One region of the Leifsonia sp. NPDC058230 genome, then DNA from elsewhere that is predicted to be linked to it. Evidence: predicted binding sites of a transcription regulator. Region 1 holds the regulator's gene; each other region holds the start of a gene.

Region 1 (3,271 bases):
GTGATCGTGCACGGCGAGCCGGAGCGCAACGACATGGTGCAGTACTTCGCCGAGAACCTCGACGGATTCGCGGTGACGCAGAACGGCTGGGTCCAGTCGTACGGCAGTCGCTGTACGCGCCCGTCGATCCTCTGGGGGGACGTCTCTCGGCCCGCGCCGATCACCGTCGACTGGTCGGTGTACACGCAGACCCTCACCGAGAAGCCGGTCAAGGGGATGCTCACGGGCCCGGTGACGATCCTGGCCTGGTCGTTCGTGCGCGACGACCAGCCGCTCGGCGACACCGCACGGCAGGTGGCACTCGCCCTCCGCGATGAGATCGCCGATCTGGAGGCCGCAGGCATCCGGGTCGTCCAGGTGGACGAGCCGGCGCTTCGCGAGCTGCTGCCGCTCAAGGATGCGGACCACGCCGAGTACCTCGACTGGTCGGTGGGCTCGTTCCGGCTCGCGACTGCCGGCGTTCGGGATGCGACGCAGATCCACACCCACCTCTGCTACTCCGAGTTCGGAGTGGTGATCGACGCGATCCGCAACCTGGATGCGGACGTCACCAGCATCGAGGCGGCGCGCTCGCGCATGGAGGTCGTCCACGACATCCAGACGTCGGGCTTCGAGCACGGAATCGGGCCGGGCGTCTACGACATCCACTCGCCGCGCGTGCCGTCTGTCGCCGAGGTGACCGAGCTGCTGGAAACGGCTCTCAGCGCGATCCCGGGCCGGCAGCTGTGGGTGAACCCGGACTGCGGTCTCAAGACGCGCGGCTACGACGAGACGGTCGCGTCCTTGAAGAACATCCTGGAGGCGACGCGCGCCGTCCGCGAGAAGTCGGGCGTGCCCGCGTAGCGGTCTTCCGTCCTGTCGCGACGACGGAGATCCGGGCGAGTCCTGCTCGGATCTCCGTCGTCACGGAGGTCTCGTCGGCGCGTCGCCCGATTCCTCCTTCGTTTGAGAGGATGAGCGCATGGTCGAGATCTCGGACGCGGACTTCGAAGCGATGGTCGGTGAGATCTACGACAGTCTTCCCGACGACATGATCGGGCCGTTGGAGAATGTGGCGATCCTGATCGAGGACCAGCCGGCCGGCGCGCGGCCACGCCTGTACGGCCTGTACAGCGGGCATCCCCTCACCGGCCGCGGCGTCTACGGGTTCGGCGAACTGCCCGACCGCATCACGCTGTACAAGAACAACCTTGCTGAGCACAGCAGGGATCGGGATGAGCTGCGCGCGCGAGTGCGCGTGACGCTCGTCCACGAGATCGGGCACTACTTCGGGCTGGATGACGCCCGGTTGCAGGAGCTCGGCTGGGCGTGAACCCGACCGAGCCGGTCGAGCCCGAACCGGCCGTTCCCCCTAGACGGCGCGGAGGACCGCGACGACTTTGCCGAGCACCTGCGCGAAGTCGCCCAGGATCGGCTCGAAGTTCGAGTTGCGGGGCAGGAGCCAGGTGTGGCCGTCGCGCTGACGGAAGACCTTCACGGTGGCCTCCTCGTCGAGCATCGCTGCGACGATGTCGCCGTTCTCCGCCGTGTTCTGTGTGCGCACGACCACCCAGTCGCCGTCGCAGATCGCCGCGTCGATCATCGACTCTCCGACCACCTTCAGCATGAACAGTTCGCCGTTGCCGACGAGCTGGCGGGGGAGCGGATAGACCTCTTCCACTTGCTGCTCGGCGGTGATCGGGACACCGGCGGCGATACGGCCGACCAGGGGCACCATCGCCGCGTCGCCGACGGGGATCTGGCTCTCGAAGTCCGTCGACTCGGACGCGGGCGACGGCACGTCGATCAGGATCTCGAGCGCGCGTGGCCGGTTCGGATCGCGGCGCAGGTAGCCGCTCAGCTCGAGCTGGTTGAGCTGGTGGGTCACGCTGGAGAGTGAGGACAGGCCGACGGCGTCACCGATCTCGCGCATGCTCGGCGGATAGCCTCGCTGGCTCACCGATCGGCTGATGACCTCGAGGATGGCGAGCTGCTTCTCGCTCAGGCTCTTGCGACGGCGGGTGCCTCCGCGTTCGCGCCCTGCCTGGTTGTCGTTCGACACTGTCGTCCCCTTCTTGACCCGCCTGGCGCATCCGGCCCGCCCGAATGTCGGTGGTGCCTGGTTGAGTGAACTCCAGACAATCGAAACTGTATCCACGATGATCAGCTAAAACAAACATATGTTCGAGCGTGTCTCGAATCTGTTCGATGTTTCGGCCGTATCGACGTGGTTGTGGTTTCGAACATTCGAAGATATATTCGGAACACAGCTTCGCATCCGGACTGCCGGCCAAGCACCGGGTGCGGAATCTTAGGAGGTCAAGACCATGAGCACAGCAACGGTCACGATGTCGCCGTTCACCCCGTCCGCGACGGCGGCAGCAGGTTCCGCGGGCGCCACGCGCCTGCGCCTTACGCGCCGGGGGCGCGTGGTCCTCACTTCTCTGGCCGCCATCCCGCTCGTGGTCGGTGCGCTGTTCTTCGCTCTCAACGGCGGAGGAGCGGTCGCGACCGGCGATCAGGTGAACGTGCAGTTCCACTACGTCACGGTCGAGTCGGGGCAGTCGCTCTGGAGCATCGCCGAGACGGTCGCACCGAGCGCCGATCCGCGCGACGTCATCGCCGATATCGTGTCGCTGAATCAGCTCGAATCCGCTGTCGTCTCACCGGGGCAGCGCATCGCGATCCCGTCGCAGTACGAGCGCTAGCCCTGCCGCAGCAGGCGTCGTCGGTCGGCCGGCTCAAGGGCTCCGCGCTCTGTCTCGGCAACTACGATGAATGGGTGACTTCTCTTTCCGATCTCCCGATCCGTGATGATCTGCGGGGCAAGACTCCGTACGGTGCGCCCCAGAAGGTCGTGCCCGTTGCTCTGAACGTGAACGAGAACACGCATCCGGTGCCCGACGATGTCGCGGCCGACATCGTCGCGCGGGTGGCGAAGGCGATCGGCGGAGTCAACCGTTACCCCGATCGAGAGTTCACCGAACTCCGCGAGAGCCTTGCCGACTACCTAGGACACGGGCTGACGGCGGAGAATCTCTGGGCGGCGAACGGGTCGAACGAGGTCATCCAGCAGATTCTGCAGGCATTCGGCGGCCCTGGCCGGAGCCTCCTCGGGTTTGCCCCGACATACTCCATGTACCCGCTTCTCGCGGCCGGCGCGGGCACCGCCTACGTGGCGGGCGAGCGAGACGCTGACTTCGAACTCTCCCCGGAGACCGCTGCAGCGGAGATCCGGCGCCTCGACCCCGACATCGTCATCCTCTGCGCTCCCAACAATCCCACGGGAACG
Region 2 (3,271 bases), on a different contig from region 1:
TCCGCGCACCGAGTATGCGGCTCCAGCCTTCAGGGAACCGCCCGGCAGCAGCGAGGCGAGTGCAGGGTGCGTCTCCAGTCGCCTGCTCTCCAGCTTGGTCGCCTGCATCTGCCGGATGCGCGACTGCAGCTCGTGCACCTGCGCCCGGTCGGGCACGGGTGAGGCCGGCTCCGGGGAGGTCGGAGCCTCCGGGGAGGCCAGAGCGGCAGCTGTCGAGAACACTCTTCAAGTTTCGAACATATGTTCGAAGAGTGCAAATGTATTTTCGGGCACGAACACTCTACGGCCGCTCTGGAAGCGGGCGCAAAAAAGGGGCCGGGCCGCGAAACGCGGTCCGGCCCCTCTCAGAGCTCAGATCAGAGCGGGCGGATGTTCTCCGCCTGCAGGCCCTTGGGGCCCTGGGTTACCTCGAACTCGACCTTCTGGTTCTCTTCCAGCGAGCGGTAGCCGCCCGTGGTGATCGCCGAGTAGTGGGCGAAAACGTCAGCGCCGCCGTCGTCGGGGGCGATGAAGCCGAAGCCTTTTTCAGCGTTGAACCATTTGACCGTACCTGTTGCCATGTCTCCTCCAGGAGCGAATTGTCGACCCCGAACGTCGGAGCCTCGCCGCGTGTTGTAAGCCTGCTCCTGAACAGGTGGCAACGCTCCGGGTCCGGGACGTACCGCTCCAACACATGCAAAACACGCGGCGTGCGTCCAGCCTACCGGCAAGAGGCCCAAAAACACACCCGAAGGCGGTTCACGGCTCTGTGACGAAGTCGATCAGCTGCTCGACACGGCCGAGGAGCGCGGGCTCCAGGTCGGCGAAACTGCGCACGGTGCCCAGGATCCGCTTCCAGGCTCTGGCCACGTCCGCCTGCGTGTCGTGGGGCATCCCGAGCGCCTCGCAGATGCCGTGCTTCCACTCGATGGAGCGCGGAACACTCGGCCATGCGGCCAGGCCGACACGCTCCGGTCTGACAGCCTGCCAGATGTCGATGAACGGATGCCCGACGACGAGCACATGGTCGCCGTAGGGTCCCGACGCGACCTTCTCCGCGATCCGGCTCTCCTTGGAACCGGGCACGAGGTGGTCGACGAGAACGCCCACGCGCCTGCGCCGGTCCGGCGCGAAGTCGCGCACGATCGCGTCCAGATCGTCGACGCCCTCGAGGTACTCGACGACCACGCCTTCCACGCGCAGGTCGTCGCCCCAGACGCGCTCGACGAGCTCGGCGTCGTGCCGTCCCTCGACGAAGATGCGGCTGGCGCGGGCGACACGCGCCTTCTGATCGGCGACGGCGAACGATCCGGATGCGGTGCGCGCCCTCCCGCCCTCGGCCGCCTTCTGCGGCACCACGAGTGTCACGGGCTCACCGTCGATCAGAAAGCCGCCGCCGAGCGGGAACACGCGCTTCTTGCCGAAATAGTCCTCCAGTTCGACGGAGCGGACCTCGATCCTGGTAATCGCCCCACAGAATCCGGTCGCGGCCTCCTCGACGACGAGATCGCGCACGGCGGGGACCTCGGGGACGGGTTTGCGTCCGGCGTCCTTCCAGCCGGGCGACAGCACATCGGGTCCATAGCGGTCATAGCTCACCCGGAGAGAGTAGTTCGCGCAGTGCGGCCCGCCGCGGAGGCACGCCACGCTGCGGAGGCACGCCGCCCTGGAACTCAGTCGAAGACCCTCACCAGCTGCCAACGGCGATGGGTGTCGTCGTGGCGCACATCGAAAACGTGGGCTTCGCCGGCGTCGTCCGTTCCCTGGAACCGCCAGCCGCCGATCTCGCGCGGCAGGCTGCCGATCCCGTAGTGCTTCTCTCCGAACGGCCGCCACCAGGCGCACACGTCGGCCCAGACGGTCGGAGTGTCCGTCACCCGGTAGCGCCGTGCGCGCCACACCAGCCGGGTCGGGATGCCCTCGTCGGTCGTCCACACCGTGACGGTCTCATCGATCTCCGCCATCTTCACCACCTCATCGTTCGAACATACGTTCGATTAATGAGTGTAAGACCATTGCGTCGTCGGCGCACCCCCGGCGTGCGACCCGACGAGCCTGTTCCGCCCACTTCGACCGGCTGCCATACTGTGCGCATGACGGACTTCTCCGACCCCTCCGGCGCGACGCTGCGCCTCAGCAACGCGGAACGCGACCGTGCCGTCGCGGCACTGCAGTCCCACGCCGGTGACGGCCGGCTGACCGACTCGGAGCTGCAGACCCGGATGCAGTCGGCACGGGTCGCGGTGACGCGCGGCGATCTCGCGCCCCTGTTCGCCGACCTGCCCGGCTTCGTCGACTTCGATACTCCCGTGACGGGCACCACGCCGACGGCCGGCGCGGCATACGCGCCACCGACCGAACCGTACGCGCCTCAGTCGTACGCACCGCCCGCATACGGATCGCAGCCCGACTCCCGACCGCAGAGTTCTCAGCCGGGCAGGACTGTCAGCCGCAACGGTTACATCATCGTGTCGATCACGCCGTTCATCGCCCTCATCCTGTTCTTCCTGTCGAGCATGCTCTGGGGGTGGGCGTACAGCTGGCTCTGGTTCCTGCTCGTCCCGATCGTCGGCGTGATCGTCTATGGCGCCGGCTACGGAAACGACCGCGACCGCGGTCGCGACGGTCGGCGCTGACTCCAGTCGTCAGGCAGCGGGTGCCGGCTGACGGCGAGAGGATCAGCCGAGCGTCGTGCCGAAGAGCAGTCCGAGCAGGTAGGTCGCCGCGGCGGCACCGAACCCGATCCCCAATTGACGGAGTGCCCGTTTGAGCGGGGATGCGCCCGACAGCAGCCCGACGATCGCGCCCGTTCCGAGCAGCACGATGCCGACGAGAACGGACGCGACGATGACCGCCGTCGTGCCCTGCAAGCCGAACAGGTAGGGCAGAACCGGAATGAGCGCGCCGGATGCGAAGAAGCAGAAGCTCGAGATGGCGGCGCTCCACCCGTTGCCGACGGCCTCGTGCTCGTCGATGACCTCGACGCCGTCGACGGGCTCGGCGCTGTCGACGGCGAGCCCGCTCAGCACCTCGTGGGCGTGGTTCTGCGCCTCGTCCGGCGACATCCCGCGCGCACGGTAGACGAGGGTCAGCTCGTTGGCGTCCACGTCGAGGTTGGGCAGTACCGTCTTGGTCGCGGGATTGGGGGTGGATGCCTCGAGCAGCTCCCGTTGCGACCGCACCGACACGTACTCCCCAGCCCCCATTGAGAGGGCGCCCGCGAGCAGCCCGGAGATACCGGTCAGCAGGACGACATGGTTCGCGACTCCACTCGCGCTGATGCCGAGAACGA
Region 3 (3,271 bases), on a different contig from region 1:
GCTCGCCCCGTGCACGAGCACCGCGAGAACCTCGGGCTTGAGACGCTTGCCGCCGCAGACCGGGCACGGCACCTCGCGGAGGTACTCCGCCCAGCGCGCACGCTGGGTGTCGGTCTCGGCCTGCAGGTACTGGCGCTCGATGTAAGGAACGACACCCTCGAACCCCGAGGTGTAGCTCATCTCGCGGCCGTAGCGGTTCTTCCACTTGACCTTGACCTCGAAGTTGTCTCCACGCATGACTGCGTTCTTGACCTCGTCGCTCAGCTTGCGCCACGGCGTGGTGAGGGAGAACTTGAGGTCGCGTGCGAGACCGTCGAGAAGCTTCTCGTAGTACTGGAAGAGTCCCTTGCCCTGCGTGGTCCACGGCACGATGACGCCCTCGGCGATGCTGAGCGACTCGTCGCCCAGCAGGAGGTCTTCGTCTACGGCCATGCGCGTGCCGAGGCCGGAGCACTCCGGGCACGCACCGAACGGCGCGTTGAAGGAGAAGGTGCGCGGCTCGATCTCGGTGAGCTGGATGGGGTGGTTGTTCGGGCACGACAGCTTCTCGCTGTAGGTCTGCCACGCATCCGTGCCCTCGAGGTCGACGAAGTTGATCTGGACGATGCCGTCGGCCAGACGCAGAGCCGTCTCGAGCGAGTCGGTGAGACGTGTGAGGATGTCGGGCCCGGCGACCAGACGATCGACGATGACCGCGATGTCGTGCTTGTACTGCTTCTTGAGCGTCGGCGGGTCGCTCAGCTGCACCGGCTTTCCGTCGACCAGGGCACGCGAGTACCCGCCGGCGGCGAGCTCCTTGAAGAGGTCGACGAACTCGCCCTTCTTCTGCGAGACGACCGGGGCGAGGATCTGGTACCGCGTCGCGGTCTCGAGCTCCATGAGCTGGTCGGCGATCTGCTGCACGGTCTGCCGCTGGATGCGCTCACCGCAGATCGGGCAGTGCGGCACACCGATGCGCGCCCACAGCAGACGCATGTAGTCGTAGATCTCGGTGATCGTTCCGACCGTGGACCGCGGGTTGCGGTTGGTCGACTTCTGGTCGATCGACACCGCCGGGCTGAGGCCCTCGATGAAGTCGACGTCTGGCCGGTCGACCTGACCCAGGAACTGGCGGGCGTACGCCGAGAGGGACTCGACGTAGCGCCGCTGCCCCTCCGCGAAGATGGTGTCGAAGGCGAGCGAGGACTTGCCCGAGCCGGAGAGACCGGTGAAGACCACCATGGAGTCGCGTGGGATCTCGAGGTCGACGTTGTGCAGATTGTGCACGCGCGCCCCTCGCACGCTGAGGTGGGATCCGGTCACCTTACTGATAGTCACTCGATCAATTCTCCGCTATTCGTTGACGATGCCGACCCGTGTTCGCCTCCGGCGCATCGAAGATATGTTCGATTGTAGCGGTTCGTCCCGACCGCCGCGCCCCGGCTCGATCCGAGGGGTCACCCAGCACGCGCGAGTCTATGCCGGACCACCGACATTGCAACCTCAGTCCCGTGGTGGTCGCACGAGGAGAGCTGCGAGGGCGACGACGAGGGCGAGGACGGCGACGCCCGAGATCACGGCGAGGCCGAGCACGTCACCGCCCGAGACCGCTGTCGTCACCGCCAGTGCGCCGACGGCCAGCGCCTGGACCGGCAGCTGGATGATCAGGAACCGTCGGGCGCTCGGCCACAGCACTGCAGGCTGGACTTTGGCGGTCGGCGCGACCACGAGCATCCAGGAAGCCAGGATGTGCAGCGCATGCGCACCGGCGATCAGCACGTATGGACGCCAATCGGAGAAGGACTGCTCGTGCGTGGTCAGACTCAACGCGAGCCCGCCGATGAGGAACCACGCCGTCAGCCACTGCGGCGCTGCGACCGCGACGCCGGCCAGCAGCACCGCGACGGTCAGCCAGAAGCCGGGCACGGCCAGAGCGATGGAGAGCGCGACGGCGACGACCGCGAAAAGCGCGCGCAACGCCCATCCCGGAACGACCATGCCGAGGTCGGGTGCCGCGGGCTCGAGCGCGCTCACCGCATCCTCCTCGGCCGGCTGAGCTCGCGCAGTCGCGCCTCGCGTGACTGACCGCCCGGATCCTGCCAGCGCATCGTATCGACCCCGGCCGCGGCCAGTCGCCGGAAGCGCAGGTCGCGTTCCAGCTCGACCACGTGCAACGCTACGGACTCCCGGGCGACGAGTTCGCGGGTGTCGAGTTCCGGGAGCACGTCGACCGCGATCACGCGGTGACCTGCGGCACGCCAGATGAGGGCCAATCGCATCGGCTGGTCGTCGAGGAAGGTCGAGAGCACGTAGACCAGCGCGCCCGGGGCGAGCACCGGTGCGCGCACCCGGTCGGTCGCGGCGCCGCTCGGTCCGGTGAGCGACACCGCGCGCAAGACACGCTGCAGATGGCGTCCGCCCGAGCGAGGCGGGATGCCGCGGGCCACGTTCGCGAGGTCGTCGAAGCCGACCCTGTCCCCCGCGGCCGAGTACGCGGTGGAGAGCGACGCCGCGGCTTCGCGCGCGAGATCCTGCGAGCCGACGCCCGGCTCCGGATACGCGGCCGCCCAGTCCGCGACGCGCCCGGTCAGGTCGTCGCGGCTGTCGATCACGAACTGGATCGCCGCATCCGACGTCGCCATCGTCCTCCGCACATACAGGTCGCCGGGCACCTGGGCCCGCCGCGCGGTGGCTTTCCAGTCGATGCGTCGGAGGCGGTCGCCCGGCGCGAACTTGTCGACATCTCGGAACTCGCCGCCGTCACCGGGGCGCGCCGACGCGTGCTGCCCGGTGAGCCCGATCAGCCGCGCCGGAAGCGGAAGGCTCCGAACCGGGATCACGGTCGGCGGAATCACGCGGTCCGCCGCGACCGGCGCTGTCGGCGCACTGACGACCGACGCGTCCACACCGAGGATGCGCGACTCTGCACTCACCAGCCGTTGCGGCCCCGAGTGGGCCAGCCGCAATGGGCTGACGATCCGCCCGGCAGCCCGGACCGTGACGAGGGTCTCGATGGGCGCCTGACCCCGGAGGGCCAACCTCAGCTGCACCGCATCCGCCCGGATCTCGGCGGCGACCTCGACGATCGCCTCGGCTGCGCCATCGCCGGTCTGGGCTCCCGCCCGGACGTCGACCCGCACGGTTTCGGGCGGCCGCCTGTCCCAGGCGTAGGCGACCGCGATCACCAGGGGTATGCCCACCAGCACGAGATCCACCCGCGCAGTCACGAAGCCCGCGATCAGGCAGCCGACGGCGACCAGGACGCCGGCGACAATGCCCGGGCTCAGATCCC

The links. Region 1 encodes LexA, which represses DNA repair genes until DNA is damaged. Its sites were predicted from a motif close to TCGAACANNTGTTCGA; they were not measured.
Region 2: the regulator LexA is predicted to act here: its motif matches at 1,961-1,976, upstream of ACFVV0_RS13480 (DUF6504 family protein).
Region 3: the regulator LexA is predicted to act here: its motif matches at 1,374-1,389, upstream of uvrA (excinuclease ABC subunit UvrA).

The regions. Positions count from the first base shown of each region.
Region 1 is NZ_JBHVWM010000003.1:613,264-616,534, forward strand. It holds gene metE (5-methyltetrahydropteroyltriglutamate--homocysteine S-methyltransferase) at 1-843, shown strand, start outside; gene ACFVV0_RS12825 (metallopeptidase family protein) at 962-1,312, shown strand; gene lexA (transcriptional repressor LexA) at 1,352-2,041, opposite strand; gene ACFVV0_RS12835 (LysM peptidoglycan-binding domain-containing protein) at 2,307-2,687, shown strand; gene ACFVV0_RS12840 (histidinol-phosphate transaminase) at 2,762-3,271, shown strand, end outside.
Region 2 is NZ_JBHVWM010000004.1:99,757-103,027, forward strand. It holds gene ACFVV0_RS13465 (hypothetical protein) at 1-222, opposite strand, end outside; gene ACFVV0_RS13470 (cold-shock protein) at 357-560, opposite strand; gene ACFVV0_RS13475 (DUF3097 domain-containing protein) at 739-1,578, opposite strand; gene ACFVV0_RS13480 (DUF6504 family protein) at 1,653-1,943, opposite strand; gene ACFVV0_RS13485 (DUF1707 domain-containing protein) at 2,073-2,615, shown strand; gene ACFVV0_RS13490 (VIT1/CCC1 transporter family protein) at 2,658-3,271, opposite strand, start outside.
Region 3 is NZ_JBHVWM010000004.1:42,038-45,308, reverse strand. It holds gene uvrA (excinuclease ABC subunit UvrA) at 1-1,317, opposite strand, end outside; gene ACFVV0_RS13210 (hypothetical protein) at 1,483-2,013, opposite strand; gene ACFVV0_RS13205 (DUF58 domain-containing protein) at 2,010-3,271, opposite strand, start outside.